One region of the Paenibacillus sp. J22P143 genome, then DNA from elsewhere that is predicted to be linked to it. Evidence: riboswitches for the same ligand, from Rfam matches in the RefSeq annotation. Region 1 holds a riboswitch; the other holds the start of a gene.
What was found. A riboswitch is a leader RNA that binds a small molecule or an ion and turns the genes downstream of it on or off. The one in region 1 is predicted to bind cyclic di-AMP.
Positions count from the first base shown of each region.

Region 2: it holds a riboswitch for cyclic di-AMP, as region 1 does, so the genes downstream of both, AC58PQ_RS21405 (CAP domain-containing protein) here and AC58PQ_RS27295 (C40 family peptidase) in region 1, are expected to answer to the same signal.

Region 1 is NZ_JCAUAQ010000036.1:29,914-33,044, reverse strand. It holds gene AC58PQ_RS27310 (HAMP domain-containing protein) at 1-35, shown strand, start outside; gene AC58PQ_RS27305 (methyl-accepting chemotaxis protein) at 81-803, shown strand; gene AC58PQ_RS27300 (GNAT family N-acetyltransferase) at 1,025-1,555, shown strand; cyclic di-AMP (ydaO/yuaA leader) riboswitch at 1,671-1,833, shown strand; gene AC58PQ_RS27295 (C40 family peptidase) at 1,837-2,727, shown strand; gene AC58PQ_RS27290 (hypothetical protein) at 2,913-3,131, shown strand, end outside.
Region 2 is NZ_JCAUAQ010000019.1:19,557-22,687, reverse strand. It holds gene AC58PQ_RS21410 (copper amine oxidase N-terminal domain-containing protein) at 1-179, opposite strand, end outside; gene AC58PQ_RS21405 (CAP domain-containing protein) at 486-1,136, opposite strand; cyclic di-AMP (ydaO/yuaA leader) riboswitch at 1,142-1,274, opposite strand; gene AC58PQ_RS21400 (leucine-rich repeat domain-containing protein) at 1,655-2,683, opposite strand; gene AC58PQ_RS21395 (DUF4184 family protein) at 2,700-3,131, opposite strand, start outside.

The sequences.
Region 1 (3,131 bases):
TGTTCATCGAAGTAGTCGAGGGAATCCGCACATAAACGCAAAGCAGCAGAGAGGTTTCGAGCAGTACGACGGAGATTGCTGTGGGGAACCAGCACCAGGCAGAGGCTGTGGAAAGTGTACACCAAATGGTTGAATCGATGACAACAGGTATTCATTCCGTAGCCAGATCTTCTGAGGAGGCAGCGGTCACAACTTCGAAAGTCGTTCAATCAGCGAATGATGGAGGGCAAATTATTCAGGGTACATTGGCTGATATGAAAAATATGAGCATAAAAATGAATGATTTATCCGAAAAATCGAACCAAATTGGTGACATTATTGAGGTGATTGACGATATTGCGGATCAAACGAATTTGCTTGCGCTTAATGCGGCTATTGAGGCGGCAAGAGCAGGTGAATCGGGTAAAGGCTTTGCCGTTGTCGCCGATGAAGTTCGAAAGTTGGCTGAACGCAGCGGAGAAGCGACCAAACGCATCGCCGATCTCATCAAAAACATTCAGCGGAATACGACGGGTACGGTAAGTGCCGTGAATCAGAGCAACCAAATGGCGCAGCGTGCAGGAGCAGCTTTTGAGCATATTGTCGAGATGGTTAGGGAGTCATCCAATCATATCAACGAAATTGCGACTTCTAGCGAGGAGCAGTTTGCTCAAAGTTCTGCCGTGCTGAGAACGATTCAAAGTATGGCTGCAATCACCGAGCAAACCTCTGCTGGCGCAGAGGAAAATGCAGCAACAGCAGACCACTTGAAAATGCTGGCCGATAGGCTGTACCAATTGGTCGGTAAGTTTAAAGTATCGTAGGGGCGAATTGACAAGCATACGGAAAAGACCACCTGATGGTGGTCTTTTTCTCTTTTCTCTTACTCGTTCGCGGGAATATTCTAATTGCAGCCACCATCTAAATATTGTATCCATTTATCGTGGTATTGAGGGTTCTTTGTATTTTGATGATATGGTGGTTCGTATTGCTCCATAATTTGCCGCATGGTTGGATACCCTATACAAAAAGGAGATGCCAACAGATGAAACAAGAGGATTCGTTTGGTGAAGTGTTCGAACTCATGGAATCTGCTTTTCCTGATACGGAGATAAGAACCTATGAAGGACAGCGATCACTGTTATCGCATCCGAACTATCGAATTGATGTTGAGAGAGATACGCATGGTCAAATGCTTGGCTTTTTGGCAAGCTGGAGCTTTAGTACGTTTCGATTTGTAGAGCATATTGCAGTCAATGCTGCAATAAGGTGCGGCGGAATAGGCAAACAAATGCTGACGGCTTATATGAGCAGCGGTTCTACGCCTATCGTGCTTGAAGTGGAGCCGCCGGATGCGCCGGATGCCAAGCGGAGAATTGAATTTTATAAGCGCTGCGGCTTTCATTTGAACATATTCCCTTATGCGCAGCCTCCTCTCAGAGAAGGGCAGCTGATGCTGCCTCTACTTATCATGAGTTCACCTGATCCATTGACGGAAACTGAGTTCATACCCTGCAAGAACATCATATACACAGAGGTATATAAGCAATCTGTAAGCTCGGATTGGGCAAATTAGTGATCAACAGCTACTCTACCTAGAGTAGCTGTTTGTGCTTGACTCCACAAAAAAAGGAAACACTTACCACCGTGAAAAAGTTGTCAGGCTAAAACGAACTATGCTAGTCTAACATAGACAAAAAATGCCGAATCTCGGAGCATCAAAAGCTCCGGTACGGGGGACTTCTTTACTTGGGGTGAATGAATGCTCAGTTAGTCTAAGGCTAATGGGGCGTACTAGGGAAAACCTCTTCCCGAACCCGTCAACTAACCTCGGAGGCTTCAAGGAGGCACAACGTTTTGAAACTTTTTACAAAAAGCTTTATTTGTTCATGCGCTCTTTTAGGCGCAGCCATTCCCCTGTTCGCCGCTCCAGCGGCGTATGCCGCTGCACCAGACACCTCTTCGGTGAAGGTTCAGGTCAATGACGAATTGGTGCAGTTCCCTGAAGTACAGCCGTTTATTGATACGGAAGGTACACTCCAGGTGCCGCTACGCGTGCTGTCGGAGAAATTAGGCTATCAAGTGGACTGGGAGAAGCAAGGCGATGATGTCGTCGTCACCCTAATGAACAAGGAGCAAGCGATTCAACTAACAACGGACGAAGAGCAAGCTGTCGTGAACAGTAAGTTGGTTGAATTAGAGAGCAGTCCGACGTTGCTGAAGGGAAATACTTACGTTCCTCTACGTTTCATAACAGAGACGTTTGGATCTGAGATCGCTTGGAATGATGCGAATAAAATCGCCATCGTGGAAGTCGATGGTAAGACCCACAAGCCAGCTTGGATTGCACCTCCGCCATCAGTAGCCCCAGTAGCAAAGGTTGTTCAGCCAGCTGTATCAACTCAAATTATACAGGCTGCGACGGCTTTTCAAGGAACACCTTACCGATGGGGTGGAACAACACCCAAGGGCTTCGATTGCTCTGGTTTCGTTCGTTATTTGTATGAAGCCAAAGGCATTGAGCTGCCACGCACATCCGTGCAAATGTATGATCAAGCGGGTGCGAGAGTGACGGATTTGAAGCAGGGCGATCTTGTCTTCTTTGCTTCGGGTATCGTTAATCATGTGGGCATTTACATGGGAAATAATCAATTCATTTCGGCTACAACATCCGGTGGTGTAGCGGTCGATAGTCTCGCTAGCTCCTATTGGGGCTCAAGATATGTAGGCGCAAAACGCGTGCTTTAATGTAGGGACTAAATCGGATAAAAGCAAGATGATCTAGAGCGTATGTTCGTTATGTCTTTCACAGATGAAAGATTAGCGGGCAGATGCTCTTTTTTTACGCGAAAATCTGCGATTTTTATCGAATTTTTGAGAATTATAGCCTATAATGAAAAAATGGTTGGAAGAAAGTAGGTGACGCGTACGACATGCAAGTCAGTGTCTGGAAAAACTGGTTTCATAAAATAAAACTGTCAGGTCGAACAGATCGCATGTACAACGTGGAAACGGGTCCTGCCATACCGGAAGACATTCGGGAAGTGATTAAGCAATTTTTTCAAACCTATAACCACTTCAAAGGGGCAAGGCAATTCCAGACGGATACGTTTATCAAGGAAGTGTTCTACGCGACGAAGCAAGATCCGAAG
Region 2 (3,131 bases), on a different contig from region 1:
GGAACAACTGGCTTAACATTCCATGTCTCTCCAAAAGTGCCAGTTACATTTCGATTGATAAATTCCAACCACGCCCGATCCGCCTCTACGTCTCTAGCAAATGCACTAGCAGATAAAGCTGTGGTGGCTATCATTGCCACCAGTGTTGCCGAAAGAATCTTCTTTGTGCTATTCTTCACTTGTAAATCCTCCTATTGTTGTGTGATCTGATATAATTTGTTTCGCAAATCGCCATGTACATCTCTACCCGTTGTGGGCATCACTTCCTAAAAGACTTGTAGTGACGAATTTAAATACGTGTTCTGCTACCTGAAATACTAACAGGGAGTTGTTAGGAAAGTGTTGCAATATGTGTGGTAAATTTTGCGAATGGTCAAACCCATAACTAATGAGCTAATAGTACAAGCACACAACACAAAAACGCCTGTAAAGACTCTACAGACGCTTAATTGTATTTAATAATATTATTTACTATGTGGCATTTATTAGTTAGCGATAAATTCTTGAACCCACTCACCATTATAATAACCCACGCCTATTTGCGTGTAATTAGGACTTAAAATGTTCTGACGATGTCCCGCGCTGTTCATCCATGCTGTAATGACGGCTTGTGGTGTTTGTTGACCCTTCGCGATGTTTTCACCCGCGTAGGAATAGTTAATTCCGTAGGAGCGCATCATATCAAAAGGAGAACCGTACGTCGGCGATGTATGATCGAAATAACCGTTGTTGTACATATCCTTCGCTTTATCTAGCGCCATCGCGGTAAGCGCGCTATTACTGGTTAAAGGCTTCAGTCCAGCCTTAGCTCGTTCCTGGTTAACAATGTTAACCACTTGGCTAGCAAAAGTAGATTGCGTTGGCGCAGGCGTAACCGATGGTTTGGTAGCAACATTTGAGCTCGTGCTTCCAGGAATATTGAGTTTCATTCCCGACCAAATTACGTTCGGATTGGCAACTTGAGGGTTTGCCTTGATAAGCGAAGATAGGCTTACACCATACTTCTTGGAGATCAACCACATGGTATCATTGCCTGCTACCGTATGAGCTCCTGTTGCAGCAAATGCCGCGTTCGCCCCCATAAGGACGCTCAAACCTAGTGCACCTGTAACTACTAGCTTTTTGTAACGATTCAAAATAAACCTCTCCTTTTTGCGGCCTGCGAGGTTAGCTGTCGGATTCGGATCAAAGAGTAATCACCCGGCCGCGGATCGCGGCTTCACCCCAAAGATTGGGTCCCCCGTGCTTCAAAAAAGCTTCGGCCTTCTAAGTTTTTGATCCAATATGGATCTAAACGATTGTAACATGTGAAATCTGCGAAAACATGGCTCAAAATCTTCCAGTTGCTTTATGTAAGCGGAAACAATCTTCTCAGTACTCAAATGTCGGTATGCAGGAACCATACTCAAAAAAGAGTCGACTTTGTCGACTCTACTAAATAAACTTTTGAAATTAATTTACAGGAATATCGAGTTCTTTACGGAGTTGATTTACGGTCTTCTCATTTTTTTGGTATTCTTCTTTTCCTTTTTTCAATTTATCGATTCTTTTTTGTACTTCTTCTGCTTGTTTGAGATACTTATCGTCGTTATATCTTATCGCATCTGCTTTAATTCCAATAACACAAAGTGTTAAGTCCTATTTTTTGGGATTTTCATAACGAATCTTGTGACAGATAAACGTATTTCAGTTCCTTCATAGCATAGAGGAAATCAGGCTTCCGATTGATCATACATACGCCTAAGTCCAGGAATCGTAAATTCTTCAGCTTCTCTAGCTCAATCGGTAGCTCATGGATCGAGGTGTATTGAATCGTAAGTTGCTCTAGTTGTTCCAACTCTCCAATCTCCGGTGGGATGCGGTTTAAGCTGATCTCTTCCTTCGGCTTGAACCGATAACCAGGAGTCGGCCGATCCGAACTCGCACATTGGATACTAAGTAATCTCAAGTTCTTCAGATTAGCTATGGATGCGGGAATACTCTCCAAATCAGCTGTCAGGATTTTCAAGCGTTCAAGCTTGATTAACTCGAACAACCCTTCAGGTAGACGATAAAGATCCTGTTCAAAAATTTCAAGATCACGCAGCTCTGTCAGTTCCCGGACTCTCTCAGGCAGCTCTGTCAGCCTATGTCCACTTATATTTAGCCAGTCAGTTTTATGCTTAATGGCATCATCTAGCAGACGATCCAGGTCACGGTGAGCCTTTAATTCCAAAAATAGCCCTGTAATTCGATCCATCAGTTCGATTGCTTCTTCCTCAGTTACGTCCATACCATACATATGTTCATGCACAACCGAGTAAAGGTAGTCTCCGCCACCTGCTTTCAAGAAACACAAGTCTTCCGGCACTTTAGGATAAATCCAATCTGACAGACGGTTTGCCATTTGCTTTAAGACGTTCCCGCTTTCTTCACAGCATCTATATAAATAATAGGTTCCCGAGGAATAAAAGGCATGACTGCGATAGATATTGCTAACTCGTCTAATTTCATCGATATCATTGCTTTGGATTACTATTGTCTTTACCAGGTAAGGTTCCAACGATTCCAATACGCTTGCGTATTGGCCCCGTACCTCAGCAACCGCAATTTTCTCCCCGAGCACAAAACATTCTGAATTCCGAATCGCCAAATCAATGACCTGCTCGTACGCATCGCCTCTAGGGTCTGTATACAATCTCATCCCATTCGACTCCCTTCTATTTTAAAACTACTCTCTTTCGAAAAATAAGACTTGAAACAATTAGCCCAAGTATGAATCCTGATATGGGAGAGACAACCAATATCCCTAAAACATTTGTACTTGTCGTTAAAACCACCTTGGTGATTACCACGACATTTGTAATTAAAAGTACGACTACCCAATAAATGATCTTGCTTTTCATATCAACTCTTCTAAAAGGTCTTTTCGTATATGGGCTTTTGATTATTAAAAATAGGAGTAGCAGCATCTGTACCAAGATACCAATGATCGAAAGTAGATGTTGTAGTAACTTGTACAATGGAACTGAAACATATAAATTCTGTAAAACAGTAAAATTCATAACAAAATAACCTGATTTATGCGTGAACGAATCGACAAATACATGACTATAGAATCCAATGACTACAGACATTAAGAAAACGATCCA